3 regions of the Bacillus hominis genome follow, and region 3 is predicted to be linked to each of the others. Evidence: riboswitches for the same ligand, from Rfam matches in the RefSeq annotation. Region 3 holds a riboswitch; each other region holds the start of a gene.
What was found. Region 3 has a riboswitch for thiamine pyrophosphate ahead of thiT (energy-coupled thiamine transporter ThiT). Riboswitches for the same ligand answer to the same signal wherever they lie in the genome.
Positions count from the first base shown of each region.

Region 1 (7,060 bases), 4.0 Mb from region 3:
GTATATCTTTTTGTAGTTCCATTTCTGGTGGAATCATACCTGCATTTTTTAAGATTTTATAACTCATTCTAAGTTCTGGAGGTACCATTGAAAGATCTTCTAATTGTAGTGGTTTGCCTTTTCCCGGAATATGATCGAGGTCACCGTTCCGTATTGCTTGTCGAATTTTTTCTTCGGCAATATTCAAAAACACATCCACATTACTCCCTCCCTTACATATTTTTACTATTATTTTACATGAAATTTCATTATCTTGCTACGCCATTCAAGATTGACTCCATACAGTTTTTTTAACTATATAAAACTACTATTGCATAAAAAGGGAGATATTCCTTCTGATAAACCCATTACAATCAAGGACGAAGTCAGAGGAATTATAGTAAACATTATAATAACCTATTATAATTATATTCAATTTCTAATATGAAGTTTATGTGAAGTTCATCTGAATTTTACATGAATTTCCTTTTACTTCTATTGTCTTCCTATACTAATCACATTATCCTTTATATATAGGAATTATTTTTATTCCATTTCAAACTATCTATATATATAAAGAAAGATAGTAGCCTATTAGGGAAAGGCATCTAGTATTATTACAAATATAAACATAACAAAAGAAAAAGCACGCTTATAAGCGCACCATAAGAGTGTTTCTTCATACACTTCTCATGTAAGAGTTCTCGAAAATCATGTTAATCACAAAGAAAAGGCATTAGCTCATAAAGCTAATGCCTTTTCTTTATTCATATTGTTCAACATGCCATTCTTCTATATTCCATATTTTCGTTATCCACGATTCATAGAAAGAAGGCTCATGTGAAACAATTAAGACCGTTCCTTTATATCGTTGTAACGCTTCCTGCAAAGCCTTCTTAGTTTCTATATCCAAATGATTAGTCGGCTCATCTAAAATTAAAACATTACTTTTCGTTACGATAAGTTCACAAAGTCGTACCTTTGTTTGTTCTCCTCCGCTTAATAAACAAAGCGGCTTTAATACATGTTCTTCTTTCAATCCACACTTCGCCAATGCTTGACGTACTTCTTTCTTTGTCATATCAGGTCGTTCTGCCCAAACTTTCTCTAATGGTGTTGTTTCTGAAGCAAACTCTTCCTGTGCAAAATAAGCAGGATTTACTCGTTCCCCAACAGAAATTGAACCGCCTAATGGCTTTATTTGGCCTAATAACGTTTTTAACATTGTCGTTTTTCCAATACCATTATGACCAACGATGGCTATCTTTTCTCCTTTTTTCACTTGCAAATCCAATTCTGGAAATAAAGGATCCCTATAGCCTATCCTTAGTTTTTCAGCCTGCAATATACGACTTACCGGCTCATTATAAACAGTAAAATCAAAACGGGACCGTGGCACATTAGTAACTTTTTCAACCCTTTGCATTTTCTTCAATACTTTTTCTCGGCTCTTTGCCTGTTTCGCTTTTCGAATTTTATTTTTTTGAATAAATGTTTCTAACTGGGCAATTTCTTTTTGTTGCTTCGCATACGCTACTTGTAATTGTTTCTTTTGCAGTTCATAATTCTGTACAAAACTTCTATAACCACCTACATAACGCTTAACCTGTCGTTCTTCTAGATGATAAATAACGTTCGTAATATTGTTTAAAAATACTTCATCATGCGAAATGATGATATAAGCTTTTTCATACATTTGTAAATATGATTGCAACCATTCTATATGTGCCGTATCTAAATAGTTTGTTGGCTCATCTAACAATAAAACATCAGCTTTTTCTAAAAGAAGCTTTCCAAGTAACAACTTTGTCCGCTGCCCTCCGCTTAATTTTGAAACATCCTTCTTCATCCCTACTTCAAGCAACCCTAAGCCTGTTGCCACTTCTTCAATTTCTGTATGAATTTGATAAAAATTAGAACTCTCCAATATCGTTTGTAATTCTCCATACCTTACTAACAATTTTGTTACTTCTTCTGCTTCCGCCATTTCTTCTGCAAGTTTTAACATTTCACATTCAATCGCATATAAATTAGAAAATGCACTTTGCAAGTATTCTTCAATTGTTATGCCTTCTTGTAAATCTATATGTTGCTGTAAAAATCCTACCTTCACATGCGGAAACCATTCAATGTTTCCATCATCATGTATAATTTCTCCTGTTAACAGACGTAACAGCGTTGACTTTCCAATGCCATTTTCTCCAACTAACCCAACATGTTCTCCCTTTAATAGTCGAAAACATGCATTATATAAGATGGTTTTCTCACCATACGAATGACTTACATTTTCTACTGTTAATATACTCATTTTTCTCTCTCCTTTACTTATCATCCATAAGCTAAATAGAGAGACTCACAGTATAAAGCCTTATTTAATTGTGTATATAAAAAATGGGTAAGGTGAATACACCTTACCCATTACATATTATCGTAAAAAAGGATTAAGGTTCTTTACCTGCTGTCTTCAATTTAGCTTAATCTTTAAAAATGGGCAGACTTCTCCCGTATCAAGCTAAAACCATTTGAAGAACAGTTGATAAAGTCATTTTATCCTTTCACTCCTTTAACATTTGTTATATTACGAGTATAAACAACTCTGTTATATTCTATTCTCTATTTTTTCTTTTGTTCCTTCTTCAAGATTATCTGGTGTAATGAATCCACTATTTCCCCTATAGATTTCATCTTTCTCCTCCTATATAAAAAAGCCTCTTAACAGCAATTATACCAAAAACTGTTAAAAGACTTTTTTCTATTTTTTCATATACGGAGCTAATACTCTTAAAATTTCTTCCTTATCCTTCTTTAACTCAAGCGATGTTAACATATCCATCGTTCGAGGACGAGGTAGTTTCACTTGCACCTCACCAACTATTGATGCTGGTCTTTGAGATAAAATAAATACGCGATCAGAAAGCAAAATTGCTTCATCTAAGTCATGTGTGACCATAACAATTGTTTGCTTTTCTTGGTGCCAAGAATTCAAAAGCCAACTATGTACTTCCATTTTTGTAAATGCATCTAATTTTCCAAAAGGCTCATCAAGTAGCATAATTGGCTTTTCACATAAATATGTGCGAAGGAAACTAATTCTTTGACGCATTCCACCTGATAACTCATCTGGATAATGGTCTGCATATTCATCTAGCTCAAACTGCTTTAAGGCTTCCATTCCTTCTGTCAGCCTTTGTTTTTTAGGCTTTCCTTCGATTTCCAATGGAAGAACTATATTTTGCAAAGCCGATCGCCACGGTAGTAATAAATCTTGTTGCGGCATATAACTAACAACATCTTGTTTCTTTACATACTCCTCGTTATAAAACACTTCTCCACTCGTTGGTTGTTCGACACTTGCAATCATATTTAATAATGTACTTTTTCCACAACCACTCGGACCTACAAAAGAGACAAACTCTCCCTCTTGTATAGCAGCACTAATATTTGCTAATACATTCTTTCCATCGAAAGCTTTTACAATATCTTTTATTTGTAATCCACTCATTTTTCACTTGGAAGGAATTCATTTGTAAAGGCATCTTTTACATCAATTTTCTTTTTAATAACTTTGTTGTCATATAAGAAATTCGTGTAATTTGTCCAAACCTCTTCCTTCTGTACTCCCCATGCTTTTGCATCATCTTGATACTTCGTACTTAACCACTTTTGACTTTCTTGTACTAAATCTTTATTTATATCTGGAACGGCTTTAATTAAAATATCAGCAGCTTCTTTCGGTTCTTTAATTGCAAAATTATAACCTTCTGTCGTTGCAGTCATAAACTTTTTCACAAAGTCTTTATCTTGCTTCGTATGTTTTTCACTCGTAATAATAACTGGACTATAGAAATCAAGTGCCGGATCTAAGTCTTTCACCATAATTGTATTTAACTCTTTTCCTTGACGCTTCGCTTCAATTCCATCCCATCCATAATAAATCCATTCAAAGTCTGCATCACGACCGATTGATTTAAAGAAATCTGTTTGTCCAAGAATAATTTTTTCAACTTTATTAAAATCCGCTTGATGTTTATCCATAATCGTCTTTAACGTCGCTTCTTCTGCTGGTCCTCCCCAGCCTCCGTAACGTTTACCTTCAAAATCTTTGGGTGACGTCATATTATCTTTTTTAAGCGATGCAAAAGCTGAAGTGTTATGCTGAATAATCGCTCCTACAGACACAACAGGAATACCTTCCACACGAGCTAACGTTACATTTTCTTGTGCGCTTATTGCGAAATCCGCTTTTCCTGAAGCTATCATTTGCTCCGCTGTTACATTGTCACCTGGTTGGATAATTTCTACATCTAATCCTTGCTTTTTATAATAATCTTTCGTTTGCGCTACATATAAGCCAGTATGATTCGTATTTGGAAACCAATCTAATACTACTTTTACTTTTTCATCTTTACTTGCACTTTCTTCTTTCTTCGCCGGATTACATCCAGCCACACCTACTGCTAATAAAGCAGCTAACATAACTTTTAAACCCTTTTTCATTTTCTGCCGTCCTTTCTATATATCCATGGTGCTGTTATTCTTGCCATAAACTCCACGATAAAATACAGGCATAATGTCACCATGACGATAATCGCTGCAACACCAAATACTCGGGCAGTTAAAAAGGATTTTGTTGCTCTCGTAAGCATAACCCCTAACCCTTCACTTGCACCGAGCCATTCTCCGATAATTGCCCCCATTACGCTATATGTAACTGCAATTTTTAAACCTGAGAAAAAGTATGGAAGTACTGCTGGAAATTTTACTTTCTGATAAATTTGCCACTTCGTTGCCTTCATCGTTTGTAACAACTTCAGCATATTTTTATCTACTGTTTGAAAACCTTCTAAAATGCTAAGCGCAATTGGGAAGAAACAAACGAGTATGACTACCATTACTTTCGGCAACATCCCATATCCAAACCAAATAATAAATAACGGTGCAAGTACAACGATTGGAATTGTTTGCGAAATAACGAGCAACGGGTTTATTAAAATACGAAATAAAGGGATAACGTCCATAAGAATTGCAATACTCGTTCCAAGTAAAATCGCAAAAAACAAGCCAATTATTACTTCCTGTAACGTTTGTGCCAGATTCGGTAGTAATAGGTCTTTCATTCCAATTAATTCTTGAACAATCGCGGAAGGCTTTGGTAAAATCCACGGTTCGATTTTAAATAATGAAACAGATCCTTCCCATATCACAATGAGAAGGATAAGCCAAATTGTTGTAATTATTTTAGATTGCTTCTGGTTTTGCATATTCATCACGGTACTTCCAAACTTTTTCATCTATCGTTACACCAGTGCTTGGACGATAATGGATTTTAATCGACGTAATCACTTCTTCTGCTCCAGCATCGACGCATGCTTGCTGTGCACGTTTAACGACATCAAGAAGTACATCTAATTCTCCTTCCAACGTTGTTTCCATTGCTCCTACTTCATAACGAACTCCCGACTGTTGTACAACTTCAATTGCTTTATCAACAACGGAATACACATCTTTGTTCTTCGCTTGTGGTACTACTGAAAATGACATCGTAACTTGTTGTGACATAATAAAATCCCCCTTAAAAATAAGTTTTCAAAAAAAGAAAAGGCTTTCCTACCATGTAGGAAAGCCTTGTATACAAGTTATTCTATAATAACTTATGCTACATCACTTTAAAGTAACTCCCTACGCTGGCATTATCCAGATCAGGTTGAGGGTCGATGTATACTTACATCCTCTCAGCCAATTGGCTCCCCGGTTCTTAATTCGTTTTCATTGTAGCATGATTTATTTTATTGAACAAACAAAAGCGTACATATCATTTCATTATTTCCGGAAAACATCCAACTTCTTCCTTCTATACTTTTATTTCCTACTCAATTCGAACTAATCCGTATATCGTTCTCTCGTTAAAGCAATCTTGAATTATTAAATGTGAAAAACCTTCTTTTAATAATGCTAAAACTCCCAATACTTTTAATGAATGTCCACCAATTGTAAAGAAATCATCATGTACACCAATCTTTGAGATTCCTAATACATCAATCCAAGCTTTTGCTATTCTTTCTTCAGCTTCATTAGAAGGTGTCTTATATTATGTTATTAACTTTTAAATTCTCCTATTAACTCTTGTAGCTCCTGTGAAAGCCAACTTAAAGAAGTAGCTAATTCTGCTATATCTTGTACAGACATTTCTTGCTCCTTCATACTCGCTTCAACATTATTGCTACTATTTGCATACGTATTTGCAATATGAGATAGTTCATTTACAACTTGAACTATCTTTTGGCTATTTTGCCAAATATCATTTGAATTGCTAGAAACGACTCTAACTTGCTTTGTAACAGATTGTGCTGATTTTGAAATTTTCTCAAAGAAAGCACCGCTACTTTGAACAAGGGTAATTCCAGATTCCACTTCTTTTGAACCTTTCTGCATTGAAACTACAGCCTCTTCTGCTTCAGCCTGTGTCTCTCCTATTAATTTAGCTATATCTTTTGCCGATGCTTCCGTTTTCTCCGCTAATTCACGCACTTCATCTGCGACAACAGCAAATCCTCTTCCAGCTGCTCCAGCACGTGAAGCCTCAATAGAAGCATTTAAAGCTAGTAAGTTCGTTTGATTTGAAATACCTGTAATTACAGTTACAATGTCACTTATTTCTTTTGATCTTGTTTCCAACGAATAAATGATAGAAGATAGATCTTGTACTGCTTTTTGAATTAAACTCATTTGATTAATAATTTGTTCAATAACTCCATTACCCTCCACCGAATGTTGCTCCATACATTCTGAGGTAGTGGAAACTTGTTTCGCAGCCCCTGTTATTTCTTCCATCTTATTTTCCATTTCATGTACAATCCATAAACATTGTTGTACAGAAGTTTCTTGCGACTGAACACCAGCTCTTAATCCCACCATAGAACCCGCAATCTCTTGAACTGTCATACTATTCTCCGCTGTACTCGCTGACAATTCTTGTGAAGATGAGGAAACCTGTTCTGCTGTCTGCTTCACTTTATCTACAATTCCTTTAAACTTCTCGATGGTATTATTAAAATACGCATTAATAATACCAATATCATCT
Region 1 covers NZ_JAUCFS010000005.1:417,916-424,975, reverse strand. Annotated here, with positions in the region: gene QUF93_RS04605 (DnaJ family domain-containing protein) at 1-199, opposite strand, end outside; gene QUF93_RS04600 (ABC-F family ATP-binding cassette domain-containing protein) at 743-2,287, opposite strand; gene QUF93_RS04595 (ABC transporter ATP-binding protein) at 2,732-3,481, opposite strand; gene QUF93_RS04590 (ABC transporter substrate-binding protein) at 3,478-4,476, opposite strand; gene QUF93_RS04585 (ABC transporter permease) at 4,473-5,246, opposite strand; gene QUF93_RS04580 (MTH1187 family thiamine-binding protein) at 5,218-5,538, opposite strand; TPP riboswitch at 5,639-5,740, opposite strand; partial or broken gene QUF93_RS04575 (phosphopantetheine-binding protein) at 5,849-6,067, opposite strand; gene QUF93_RS04570 (methyl-accepting chemotaxis protein) at 6,076-7,060, opposite strand, start outside.
Region 1: another riboswitch for thiamine pyrophosphate. It lies ahead of QUF93_RS04580 (MTH1187 family thiamine-binding protein); the one in region 3 lies ahead of thiT (energy-coupled thiamine transporter ThiT).

Region 2 (7,060 bases), 1.9 Mb from region 3:
ATAAAAAATGCGACTGCGAATGCCATTGTGAGCCTCGATACCAATTGTAGTTATTAGCTTTCAATGCTTCATACAACTTGATTTTCGTTTCATCCATTTCAAATATAGATAATTGTTCCATTTCACTCCCTCATCTCGTATTAATATAGCGTTTTATTAAAAATCTTCTCACATTTAAATCGGACAAGCATATGATATTTTATGAGGCCCCCACTCATAGAAAACTATCTTTCTAATCTAAGAGTACACATATATGTGTGCTCTTAGATTGTTTACAATGAATATTAATTTTCTCCATTCACTAATGGAAAAGCATTAATAAAAATATCCGCATATTTATCGAATATAGTTTTAAATTCTTATAAAACTATATAATTTTGGAGTTGGTTAATACGTTACAAAAAACTGACCGTGTAATCATTATGGTCCCTCCACTTTCAAAAGTGTTTGTTACATTTTTCTCATCATCAGGAGAATCTATTTCATCACAAGTTTTGTCTAATACATCTCCATACCCTGTATCAATGTTTGCACTTAATGAACTTGAAAGTGAATTATTTGAGGTCGAGTTAAAACCAATACCACTTCATTTAAACCACGAATAATGGAAGTCACTTTACTACTCACATAAGAAACTGAGGTAGTAGTCTTTTTAAAATCACTATTTTATTAAATTCCACATATACAATCGCTTGTCCATTTCGCTTTGCTCTATCATTGCCTTTACTATTAGTAACACGAATTTTTCAGAGGTGAATTATATTGGACAAGTTTTTATCCTCCGCTGCATTAAATCCAGGTTCAATCGGACCTACACTCCCACCTATGTAACCCCCAGGTGTTACCGGGTCCACTGGCAACACTGGACCGACTGGCGATACTGGGCCTACCGGAATCACGGGACAGACTGAGCCAAACACAATAGAATCTGCATTTCGAGCTATAAAAAACGATATTGATCAAGTTATACCTACCCTTACCGACGTAATTGTTACCTTTGAAATCGAATCATTTGATTTTGCAAATGAATACAACAATGTTAATAACCGTAATTTTTCCATATAATTCTTACTTCCTTTCTTCATTTGTCTTGATCATCAAAAAACTATAAAAAAAGGTATTGTCTATACCTATGTATAGCAATACCTCTACTCTTTATCCAATTACATCTTTTACATCAGTATTCACTGGCCACTTTTCTAATGTATAAGCCATATCCCAAAATGAATATTCATATTGACTACTAATAATAAAATGCTGTTTCATACGATTACGATCTGCCTCTGTTACTGTCTCAGCTATAGCATCTAATCGAGCAATCTGTTCCTCAACTAACGTGCGGAACCAATCAGATCCATAAGCAGAAATCCATTCTTGATAAATTGGCTCTTCAGGTTGACACACTTTTAAACGTTCACCGATTTCATAATATAACCAATAACAAGGTAAAATAGCTGCAATAATATCTCCTAAATGCCCTTCATAAGCTGCACGATACATATGAGATGTATATGCATATGCAGTTGGCGCAGGAATAAAATTATCTTTTTCTTCTTTCGTAATCCCTAATTTTTTTGCGAAATTCTCATGTAATGATAACTCAGCTTCATAAGTATTTTGTGCATGATGCGCCATACGAGCCGTCGTTTCTAATTCAAGAGCCTTTGCAGCACCTAACGTTTGTACTCTAGCAAAATGACTTAAATAATACGAATCTTGAAGCACATAATAACGAAAACTAGCTAAATCTAACGTTCCTTCGCCAAGTTTTTTTACAAAAGGGTGATTAAAACTTGCTTCCCAAATTGAATCTACTTCTTTACGTAATGATTGTGAAAAAGTCATTTAAATCCCTCCAATAGTTTATAAAACATAAGTATTTATCCCATATATTAAAGCTGTAAAATAAAAAAACTTTCTTTACAGGCGTAAAGAAAGTGAATTAGACGATATTAATTTATGCATTAAATATCTTGTCTTTCCCACTTCCCTACGCTGGCATTAACCAGATCAGGTACTAAGAGTCTCAAAATTCCATTTGATCTCAGCCTATAAAAGGCCCCCCTAGTGGATAAATATTTAGTTGTCGTATTGTAATTATCATAGCATACTTCGTGGAACTATCAAAAGTTTTAATTGTACAATTATCTTAAAAACCTTCTTCTTTCCTTACTTTTAATGAAGTTTCAATTATCATATCTAATAGTTTACTATAATTAATTCCAGCCGCATCTGCACTTTTTGGCAGTAAACTTGATTGTGTCATCCCTGGTAATGTATTAACCTCCATTACATATGGAATTCCGTCCTTCACCATCATATCAACCCTTGCATAAACACTACATTTTAATACTTTATAACAAGCCAGTGACGCTTTATTTACACGTTCCTGTACTTCAGCTGGAAGTTCTACAACTTCTTCAACTGTACTAGTATCATCATATTTTGCATTGTAGTCAAAGAACTCAGCAGCATGTCGAATTGAAATGATAGGTAACTGTTGCCCATCAAAAATTGAACATGTAATCTCGTCACCTTTTATATACTTCTCAATTACGACTTCAGAATCCCATTCGAATACAGTTTCTAGCATAGAGATTAATTCATTTTTATCATTGACGATCTTTACTCCAACACTCGAGCCGCCAGAGTTTGGTTTTACCACTAACGGAAATCCTAGCTTATCTAACTCTTCAAGCTTTAGATCCTCCATTTTTGTAAGTTCAATCCAATCTGGTGTTTCTACTCCTTCATAACGCAAAATCTTTTTTGAAAGATTTTTGTCCATACATATACCGCTAGATAACATGTTGCTGCCGCTATATGGAATACCTAAACTCTCAAGCGTTCCTTGAACTGTCCCATCTTCTCCGTATTTTCCGTGTAATGCTAGCAATGCAAAATCAATGTCTTTCGCTTTTTCAATTAAATCCATTTTTTCATTTAACGTAATTGGAACTATTTCATACTTACTCTTATCTAAATGTGCAATCATTTCATTCCCAGTCATAATTGATACTTGTTTTTCAGAGGATACTCCTCCCATAATAACGCCAATTCTCATCTTCTCATCTCCAAATTTCATTTTTTAATGTGTCACCAATTATTTGAATCCCGCTAACTATTTCCTTTTCTTTCAAACGTGAAAAGCCTAATCGGAAGGTATTCACTCCTCCTCCATCAGAATAAAAAACATCTCCAGGAGAAAACGTTACGCCTTTCTCATAACACTTTTGTAAAAGTGTGCGGGCATTAATTTTTTCTTCTAACTCTATAAATAAATGAAGTCCACCATCTCCAGTCATTCTTTTAAACGGAATGTACTGATTACATGCCTCAACAGCTAACTCATATTTTTTCTTATAAACAGATCTTGCTTTTTTTAAATATTTTTCAAAATATCCTTCATGTAAATATTGAAACAGAACAGCTTGATCTAACGTAGAAGTGTGAATCGTTCTTGCTCTTTTTACACTTTCTAAATAATGTATCAGTTCTTTATCTGCAATAATCCAACCTACACGTAAACCAGGGAAAAGTACCTTCGAAAAGCTACTAATATAAATCACATTATTACCAGCCCCAGAAAAAGTTAATAATGGCGCTAAATGTGAACCTGAATAACGTAATTCTTCATTAAATCCATCTTCTATAATAGGAATCTTGTATTTTGAAAATAACCTCATCAATTCCGTTCTTTTCTCCGAACTCGTAACAATACCAGTTGGATTATGATAAGAAGGAATTAAATACGCAAAATCAAAATCCATTTCACGCAAACTTTTTTCTACTTCATTCGTATCAATACCATCATCATTCATATTAATCCCATGAACTTCAAGTCCATGTAAACGAAAAAGCTTCAATGCAGCATGGTGAGTTGGGTTCTCACAAATAACACGCCCTGATTTCTTCGATAAAGAAGATAATACAATATCTAATCCTTCTGTAAATCCATTTGTAATTAGAATATCTTTGTTCGAAATATCTACACCTTTCATTTCCATGTAATGAAGTAAATAATTCATTAACGGTCTATAACCTTTTGCATATCCGTAGTTCAATACGATATCCCCTTCAATGGACATACGAGTAAGAAAAGCTCTTTTGAAATTTTCAACATCAAATAGCTTTTCATCCGGGGCAATACTATTAAAAACAATCATTCCTTTTTCCCAGCGAACACCATGTTTCATTAAATCTAATTCATCCGCTAATGCGGTAACTGTATTGAGTTTATTTTTCCAATCTATTTCAACAGACGAGGTGTTAGATATATCCACCTTCGCAACAAAATTTCCTTTTCCTTTAACTGCATAAATTAATCCTTCTTGTTCTAAATCCGCATAAGCAGCGAGTACTGTATTTCTGCTCACAGATAGTAATTCACTCAGTTCGCGGGTTGATGGGATTTTTTGGTTCCCTAACAAATGCCCTTTCATAATCATCTTTTTCAAATAATCCTTTAATTGAATATAAACGGGACGATCTTTTACAACTTTAAAATCCTTAAACAATTCCTTACCCCCTGCAATTATTTTTGCATATTTATTTCCTTCTCAAAAGGTCCACTACATATGTATTTTTTATGCATAGCGGTACGGTTATCAAGCCTATAAATCCTTTCGATATAAATTGATTACATCTTTCAAAGCGGCTGCGGCTGCCCCACGTGGGTTTGAGGCCCCTCCAAGCGTTGTCACTTGTCCCATTGAATCCGTAAAGAATGTAACTCCTTTTTCGATACTATTTATATTTGCTAATGGATGTTCTTTCTCTAAATTACAAGGTTGTACACTAAGGTTTACTTTTCCATTATCATCTTTATATGCTGATGCAATTAATTTAATAGATTTACTTTGTTCCTTTGCATTTTGAATTTGTTGCGTTGTAACATGCTCTATTCCGTTTATTTGTATATCTTTGAGTGAATAATCTGTTCCCATTAAACTATTCGTCAAAAGTAATAATTTACAAGCGCTATCCATCCCGCTTATATCTAATAACGGGTTAGTCTCCGCAATCCCTTTATTTTGTGCTTCTTGCAACGCCTCTTCAAACGTCTTATCTTCTTCATACATCTTTGTAAGAATATAATTTGTTGTCCCGTTCAATATTCCTTCTATTTTTTCAATATGACAACCTGCTAAACTTAGTTGTCCAATGTCTAATGTTGGTAACGCAGCGGCAGTTGCACCGCTATATCGAATACGTGAGCCTGAAATACGTGCTGCCTCATTAAGTTCACTCCAAGCTGTAACAAGTGCGCCTTTTGAAATAGCTACTACATCCATTTGATTTTCAATAGCTTGTTTCATATACTGTTTCCCTGGATTTCCATTTTTAAGATTTGTAGCAGTTGATTCAACTAATACAGTACCATTTATATTAATCGTTCCACGGTCCTCTGGATAATGTTCGATATATTTTTCAATTGCAGCAGAACCACTACCATACTTCAATAAATCATTAATCTGCAAACCTTTCCCGTTATGTATTGCAATATTTCTTCCTATCACGCCACTAACAACTAAATCAATTCCATATGTTTCATTTATATATAAATATTTTTCGTTTAATAATTTGATAAACTCTCTTCCCACTGTCCCATATCCTGATAATATAACTCGAATTTTCATAATATCCCCCCATATTTTTCTACCAAATCCCTCTTTCAATATAATATAAAGCGCCCTCGAATTCCATCGAGAGCGCTTTATATTATCTATTTCGGTAACCGTGATAATTTTTCTGCAATTGTTCTATAAAACTCTTGAATATTAGAAAATCCTAACGTGTCTGAAACGCTTAGTCCTACCATATCGAGGTGGTCCCAATTTGCTTTCGTTTCGATATGATTCCATTTTCCAATCTGTAATGACTCATTATCATTTGCAACCATATTAGACGAAGGCGCAATCATAGAATTTGTATTTACTACACCGTCATTTTGCCACCAAGAAGTATCTATTAATGGTCGATTCTCTTCATACCTTGCATAAGAACCTAAGAAGAATCCATTCCCCATTAGCACTTTATTCATCGTTATATGAGGTAAATGTAAACCTGTTATAGGTGCTGCTTGCGATGCATGTCCACTATAAGATAAGTAATATACATCCGACTGAGTCTTTACCCAATTATTTAACTCTTTTGCACCATCAGTACTTAAATCCCATTGACTAATATCTTTCTTATTTTTCCAAACTGAACTATTTAAAATACGATCAGCATATTGGAAAAAGGACTCTCCAGCATTCTTTTTTATACCCCATTGATCCAATTTAAAATCATATAATGATAAATTATTATTTCCCCCTAAACTTGCAGCTGTAATGAGTAAATCTTTAACAAATGGCAACAGAAGACTTCCGTCCGCAAGTGTTGTACCATTGTGAGGAGTTGCTAATGTCGTAACACTATGAACATATGATTTTCCCCCCTCAAATAGTGGTGATATATTTGTATTTGAGTGATTTCCCACATAATTCTTTTCTTCAAAACTTCCTTCTTTTAATAGCTGCACTAATGTTCTCGTTGTTTGCCCACCCATGCTATGTCCAACTAAATGAACTTTATTTGTTTCACTCCAATTCGGTGCAAGACCACTATAAGTTCTACCAAAACGATTATGTCCATGTTTCTCAGCATGTGCGGCACCGTAGTCTACTACTCCACCGTTAATTTGCGCATATAATTCACATGCCCGATCCCAGTTACTAGAAACAGGTCCAACAGCAGCAGTATGTACTGTGTAACCATTTCTTTTTAAATCTTCCTGTATATCGTTAACACCACCCCAATATTTAACTCCGAGCATTTCCTCTCTACCCCATCCCGCGAATCCATTTACCAAAATGATAGGATAATTATTTTGTTGCCTCTCTTCAGCGTAAGTTGTTTTCGCTACAATTGCACAAACAGTCACTACTCCAAAAAAACATAATTTTAAAAATAATCTCCGCATACTTTCTCCCCCCTTTTAATAAAACGCTTACATTTTTCTATGAAAAAGATTTACACAATTAGTTTTCAACTTAAACATAATGTAAAGTATTAT
Region 2 covers NZ_JAUCFS010000005.1:2,482,889-2,489,948, forward strand. Annotated here, with positions in the region: gene QUF93_RS15280 (hypothetical protein) at 378-605, shown strand; gene QUF93_RS15285 (exosporium leader peptide-containing protein) at 763-831, shown strand; gene tenA (thiaminase II) at 1,156-1,845, opposite strand; TPP riboswitch at 1,971-2,076, opposite strand; gene QUF93_RS15295 (D-alanine--D-alanine ligase) at 2,150-3,064, opposite strand; gene pdxR (MocR-like pyridoxine biosynthesis transcription factor PdxR) at 3,069-4,517, opposite strand; gene QUF93_RS15305 (homoserine dehydrogenase) at 4,614-5,639, opposite strand; gene QUF93_RS15310 (esterase/lipase family protein) at 5,726-6,967, opposite strand.
Region 2: another riboswitch for thiamine pyrophosphate. It lies ahead of tenA (thiaminase II); the one in region 3 lies ahead of thiT (energy-coupled thiamine transporter ThiT).

Region 3 (7,060 bases):
GGTCTGTTTGCCGAAGAATCCGTAAGACGTCCGGGGTTCCTATTATTATGTTGACGGCACGTGTTGATGAGGATGATACGTTACTTGGATTTGAACTTGGAGCAGATGACTATGTGACGAAGCCATATAGTCCACCAATTTTATTAGCAAGAGCGAAAAGGGTGTTAGAAAGCAGAAAAGTGACAAAGCAACTTTTAGAGAATGAAGATGATACGTTATCAATTCATGGTATTTCCGTCCATTTTCCGTCACGTACTGTTACTGTAGATAGAACAGACATTAATTTAACACATACCGAATTTGAAATATTAGCGTATTTCATGAAAAATCAAGGGATTGTTTTAACGAGAGAGCAATTAATTTCAAGAATTTGGGGATATGAATTTGCTGGTGATGATCGAACGGTTAATAGCCATATTCGTAATTTACGAAATAAATTAGGGGAGAAAGCAAAGTACATTACAACTGTAGTGCGAACTGGATATAAATTTGAGGGGAATGTATGAGAAAAGGGATTGTACTAAAATTATTTATCCTTACAACAGCGTTATGTATGTTAATATTAGCGACAATATTTATTGGACAAACGATATTTTTTAAACAATATTATGCGAATCGAAAAGTGGAAGATATTAAAGTGAATTTAAATTCCTTTGAAAAAAACTATTTAAATTATGCAGGAAGTGCAGAAGGAATTCAGAAGCTGGAGCAAGACTTTTTAAGAGAAAATAATACGTGGATTACGACATTAGATCGAAATGGAAATTTAAAATATGCGGATGATTTTTATTTTGAGGTAACGATAGACCCTAGGAATCAGAAAAGTTTTGGAAAACAAACATTCATCATGCCCTTGTACTATCTCATCAATATAGAAGAAATTGAAAGTAAAACACCAAGTGAAGTTTTAAATCAAGAAATTGATTTTTCTGGAGTGAAAAAAGAAGAGAGCTTTATTCCCTTTTTTTTCGAATTAGGCAAACGGGATTTAAGTGGATCTAATAAACCGTTAGAAAAAGCATTTAAGGAGAAAATGAGTAAATTAGATGAGGAGAAAAAGAAAGCAGTTCAAGAACAACTTGTTAAGGAAAAGAAACCGGCCGTCCAGGAAGAAGCTAATCAGGAATCTGGCGTATACATAGGAGGACGTGTTACAAAAGTACAGTTACCTGATGTAAAAGGTCCTGTGAATCCAATTTATAAAAATAGTATATTCTTAGATAGCATCAAGGATTTTCAAACTGATTTAGTATTAAAAGAAAGTAATCAAATCCAATATTCAATACAAACAATGGATTATGAAAAGAATGATATAAAATATAAATTATTAATCAAGCCAATAAAAGAAAAAGACGGATCGGTCACATATATATATGCGATGGCTTCTTTACAACCTGTAGATGAGGCTGTGCAGATGGTACAAGATTATTACATATATATCATTGCATTTGTGGTTGTTCTTATTTTTCTAGCTTCATTTTATTATTCAAAACAAATTGCAAAACCATTACTAGTAATAAATGATACAACGAAGAAAATAGCTCATTTAGATTTCACCGAAAAAATACCGATTACTTCAAAAGATGAAATTGGGGATTTATCGAAAAATATTAATGTACTATCTAATAAACTTCATTCTCATATTGGACAGTTAGAGCAAGATATTGAAAAGGAAAGAAAGTTAGAAAAGACGCGGAAAGAATTCATTTCTGGTGTCTCACATGAATTAAAAACACCGTTAAGTATTATGAAAAGTTGTATTTCTATTTTAAAAGATGGGGTAGCTGAGCATAAAAAAGACTACTATTTTCAAGCGATGGAACGAGAAGTAGATAAAATGGATACTTTAATTTTGGATATGCTTGAGTTAGCTAAATTTGAGTCAGGCACATATAAAATGAAAAAGGATTTATTTTATATCGATACAGTAATTGAAGACATATGCGAACAGCTTTCTGTGGAGATAGAGAAAAAAGAACTTCATGTTCATAAAAATATATGCTCAGTTGAAGTGAGTGCAAATCAAAATCGGATTGAACAAGTCATTGTGAACTTTATTACGAATGCAATACGTTATACACCAAATAAAGAGGATATCATTATTTCTACAATAGACGAGAAGGATCGTATAAAAGTGTGTATTGAAAATAAAGGTGCTCACATTGAAGAAGGACAGTTAGATAAAATTTGGGATCGTTTTTATCGCGTGGATGCAGCTCGCCAGCGTTCGCAAGGTGGAACGGGGCTTGGGCTTGCTATTTCAAAGAATATTTTAGAACTACACAATGCTGAATATGGGGTAAAGAATACAGAAGATGGTGTGTTATTTTACTTCTATTTACCGAAAAAAGCGTAGATAATACAATCTACGCTTTTTTAATTTAATTTCATATTATCTTTACTTAATCTTTATTTTTAAACAGTATACTTTGAATAGAAAATGAGGTTATGTAAGGAGTAGATTAGCCGTGAATAGCAATTTACTAGGTGTGATGGTATTTATTTTCTTTTGTGCATTTATTGTATTTATTATTGATATTACGATATGAAAAAAGAGCGCTAATTAAGCGCCCTTTTTTTGTGAATTCATTTGATAAGCACCAATGCTTTTGAATAAGCGTGGTGAAGTTGTAAATAAAAATATAAGTAAAACTGTACATAGAATAAAGGAACCAATCATTGTGCTACCGTTTACGATTAATGAATATAGCACAGCTGATTGTCCTTTCGGTGCGTATTGTCCCCAAAAAATAATACCGGCGATAAAGTGACAGAAATAGCGAGCTAAACTACCGATAAATGTAGCAAGGATAATATAGGAAATTGTTTTCTTTCTTTCACCGTTAATTAAGGTCTGCTGAATTTGCTTATAAAAGAGTCCAGCAAAGCCGATAAAGGCAAAGGCAATGAAGTATTCAATGAATGCTTGAATAGGTGTTAAAATGTAAGCATCACCTACAACAATTTGTAATAGTCCCCAAATTAATCCTCCTAAGAAAGCCATTTTGAAGCCCCAGCGGTATGCGATAATAAAAATAGGAATCATTGCAAATGAAATGGAACCACCTGTTGGAAGTTTAAGTGATAATGGTAAAATGTCGATAATCATGGCGAAGGCTGCAAGGATTGCAGATTCGATCATCGCTTGTAAATTGGTGTTACGCATGTTGTCTCCCCCTAAATCCAAGTTGTACAAAAAAGAACATTATCATAGGAGGATACGAAATACGTAAATAAAAAAGAGGTATGTATTTCGGACGTTTGCACAATCCCTGCGCTAGTATTAACTAACAGGTTCTAAGGGTCGGAACGAAATGTTCCCTCTCAGCGATAAGGCTCCCCCTGTGATAACGAGATTCTTTATTTGCTATTGTTCATTTTAATCGAAATGGGTGAGAATGGCAAATGAATCTAGTATGACAATGATTGAAATATAATTGTAGTGAAATGTTAATAAATATGAAGCAAAAGGGGATAGTGCTAGAGAAATAGAGTATGATATAATTTTTCTGAAAATAATTATCATTCTCTTCTGAGGGGGAAGGTTATGAGCTTAGTAGATATTAAAATTGGTGAGAAAGTGTTAGTGAAAAATATTCAGTCGTTAGATCAGTTACTAAAGAGAAGACTGGCTGCTTTCGGCCTGGCGGAAGGAAGCGAGCTTCGGCTGAAACAGAAAGCGATGTTCAAAGGTCCTTGTACATTGGAGTGTCGTGGACAGTTAATTAGTATTCGTCATTGTGACGCGAAAATGATAAAGGTGGAATTAGCGTGAATAAGGTAGCTTTGCTAGGGAATCCGAATACAGGGAAAACATCATTATTTAATGCACTTACTGGTTCTTATGAGTATGTAGGAAACTGGAGTGGGGTAACAGTAGAAAAGAAGGTTGGTAAATTAAAAGATAAGCAAGGAACATTAATTGATTTACCAGGCGTTTATGATTTGAATCCAGTTTCACGTGATGAAGGTGTCGTTACGAATTTTCTACTAACAGACGAATTTCATCATATGTTAAATATTGTGGATTCTTCGCAATTTGAGCGAAATATGCATTTAACGTTGCAATTACTTGAATTTGGTAAGCCGGTTTCAATTGGTTTAAATATGGTTGATGTGGCGAAGCAAAGAGGAATTGTGATTAATGTAAAACGGTTATCAGAAATATTAGGTGTAACAGTCGTTCCTGTCATCGCAAGAACCGGAAAAGGCTGTGAAGAACTACTTACTACTCTTCATGAAGAGAAACAAAAAGAGAAAAAGCCATTCATTATTTCATATGGTGTACAAATGGATGAAGGGATTGGAGAGGCAATTGCTCTTTTAGAGACAGCGAATTATGAGCATCCGAGATGGTTAGCCCTACAATTTTTAAGCAATAACGAAGTAGTAGAAAAAGAAATGAAAGCATTACCAATTTATAAGGAACTTATAGCCATTCGATCTCGTTTAGATGGAAAACTTGATTGTACGTTGGAAGAGTACATTTACAAAACTCGTGAAGCGTATATTGAAAAGTTAAAAACAAATGTTATGCAGCATGAGAAAGAAGGGAAAATTCCTTTTTCGGAAAAAATCGATCAGTTAATTACACATAAAATTTTAGGACTTCCAATCTTTTTAGCAGTTATGTTTTTTATTTTTCAGGTTACGTTTACGTGGATTGGTACACCTTTATCGGATATGCTGGATGGATTTTTTGGCGGACAACTTACTGATTGGGTTACAGCTGGGCTCACAAGTGTTGGCGCTTCTGACTTTATTCAAGCACTCGTTACAGAAGGTATTATTGCTGGAGTTGGTGCGGTATTAGTATTCGTTCCACAAATCTTTGCACTATTCTTTTTCATTTCATTATTAGAAGACTCAGGATATATGGCACGAATTGCAGTTGTTATGGATAGAATTATGGAGTTTTTCGGTTTAAACGGAAAAGCGTTCATTCCGATGATTATCGGCTTTGGATGTAACGTTCCAGGTATTATGGCAGCGAGAACGATTGAACAAGAAAAAGAAAGGTTACTTACAATTCTTGTAACACCATTTATGTCTTGTTCAGCACGTTTACCTGTATATGCATTATTTGCGGGAGTGTTCTTCCCTCATAGTCAGGCAACTGTTGTTTTCTCTTTATACGTTGCAGGTATTGTTCTTGCATTACTCGTTACAAAAATTATGTCGCTTACTATTTTAAAAGCGGAAAAATCTATTTTCGTAATTGAATTACCACCTTACCGTGTGCCACAAGCGAAAACGTTATGGCTGAGCACGTGGGAGAAAGGTAAAGGATTTGTTCGTAAAGCAGGTACATTCATCTTCGGTGGTTCTGTTGTCATTTGGTTATTAAACTATGCAGGTCCATCAGGATTTGGTGTTGATATGGGAGACAGTTTCTTAGCGATGATTGGTGGATTTATCGCACCACTTTTTGCACCGCTCGGTTTTGGAACGTGGCAAGCTGCGGCATCACTTTTAACTGGATTTTTAGCAAAAGAGGTTGTCGTTTCTACAATGGCAATTATTTATGCGGTTAAAGAAGATGTGTTAGGAAATGTAATGGGAGCACATTATACTGCCTTATCAGCATATGCATTTATGTTCTTTATTTTATTATATGTTCCGTGTTTAGCGACAGTAGCTGTTATTAAACGTGAAACAGGATCGATGAAATGGACAATTTTCTCTGTCGCTTATCCATTAGTTGTTGCTTATGTATTAACGCTCATTATATACCAAGTTGGATCCTTACTCGGATTCTAGAAGGAGATGTATTAAGATGATGGTCAATATTATAATTGGAGCTATCATTTTTGGTTATGCAGCATATACGTTAGTTAATTTTGTAAAGAGAAGTAAAAAAGGAAAATGCGCAGCATGCTCTATAAATAAATCATGTCAGTCTCAAACTTGTAGTCCGGATATGGAGCAAGTTGCTCATAAAGTGAAACTTTAATCAGCGGGGATTTTGTTCATCCCCCACTGATTATTATCCACACCAATCGGGCGTTACTGCGGGATAAATAGAAAAAAAGCTTTGCGAATTTCGCAAAGCTTTTTTGTTTTACTTTTTAATTTTTACAAGTTGTGCTCCTTCTACACCATTTTTTCCAGGGAACTCTTTACTTGGGTCTTTATCGAATTTTAGTACACCAACAAATTTTTCCTCACCTTTTACATTTCCGTAAGTTGTGTCGTCAACAATTGCGAACATATCTGCATATGCGCGGCCACTTCCGATAATTGTGTTGCCTTCATATTTTAATTTTGCTCCATCAAGTGTAGCATTTTCTACTTTATCTTTTGCAAATAATACACCTTGGTCTGTTGTTACAGCTGGTAATTTATCAAGTGGTTTCGTGTTGTCTTTTTCATCCACTTTGCTAAGTAACTCTTTTTTTACGAGTTCCTCACCAGTTTTCTTATCCATTACAAGAACTTTTTTATCTTCAAGTGTTGTAAGCTTCATTTTATACATATCTTTTTCTTTTACTTCTTTTTTGTTTTTATCTGCAATTTGCGTGACTTGCTCTTCTGTTCCGTATAATACAAAGCCGTTCGCTTTTTCTCCTAATAAAGAACAACCTGATAATGCTCCGAATGAAATTGCTGCTGCTAATCCGATTCCTACTAATTTTTTCATGATGATTTCTCCTTTTGTCTGTTTTATAGTAAATACAATTTTTGTATTAGTGCTTACATGTGGAGAAGCTTGTTTGCTGCTTCTGGTATTAGTGTATAAGAAATGTTGAAACGTAACTATCGAGTTAGCTTACAGTAACATTACAATTATGTAATTTAGTGAAATTGCACAAAAATATGTTAATTTTGGAGGCAGAAATAATAAGGATATAGTAGGAATACAATATTCTATCTGGAATGTCATATTATATTGGGTGTATTTTGGAAATAACATGTAAGGACATCTTAGTTTTGTTATAATGAACACATAGGTTATAAAAATGAATATTCTTACTGTAAAGGGAGATTTTGAATTTTCCAAGTAGTGAATTTGAAATATGAGGTATATCATAGGAGGAATTTGGATGTCTGTATTTAAACG
Region 3 covers NZ_JAUCFS010000005.1:4,395,132-4,402,191, reverse strand. Annotated here, with positions in the region: gene QUF93_RS25470 (response regulator transcription factor) at 1-506, shown strand, start outside; gene QUF93_RS25465 (sensor histidine kinase) at 503-2,356, shown strand; gene thiT (energy-coupled thiamine transporter ThiT) at 2,564-3,166, opposite strand; TPP riboswitch at 3,252-3,353, opposite strand; gene QUF93_RS25455 (FeoA family protein) at 3,548-3,775, shown strand; gene feoB (ferrous iron transport protein B) at 3,772-5,760, shown strand; gene QUF93_RS25445 (FeoB-associated Cys-rich membrane protein) at 5,777-5,953, shown strand; gene QUF93_RS25440 (lipoprotein BA_5634 family protein) at 6,062-6,640, opposite strand; gene QUF93_RS25435 (PspA/IM30 family protein) at 7,044-7,060, shown strand, end outside.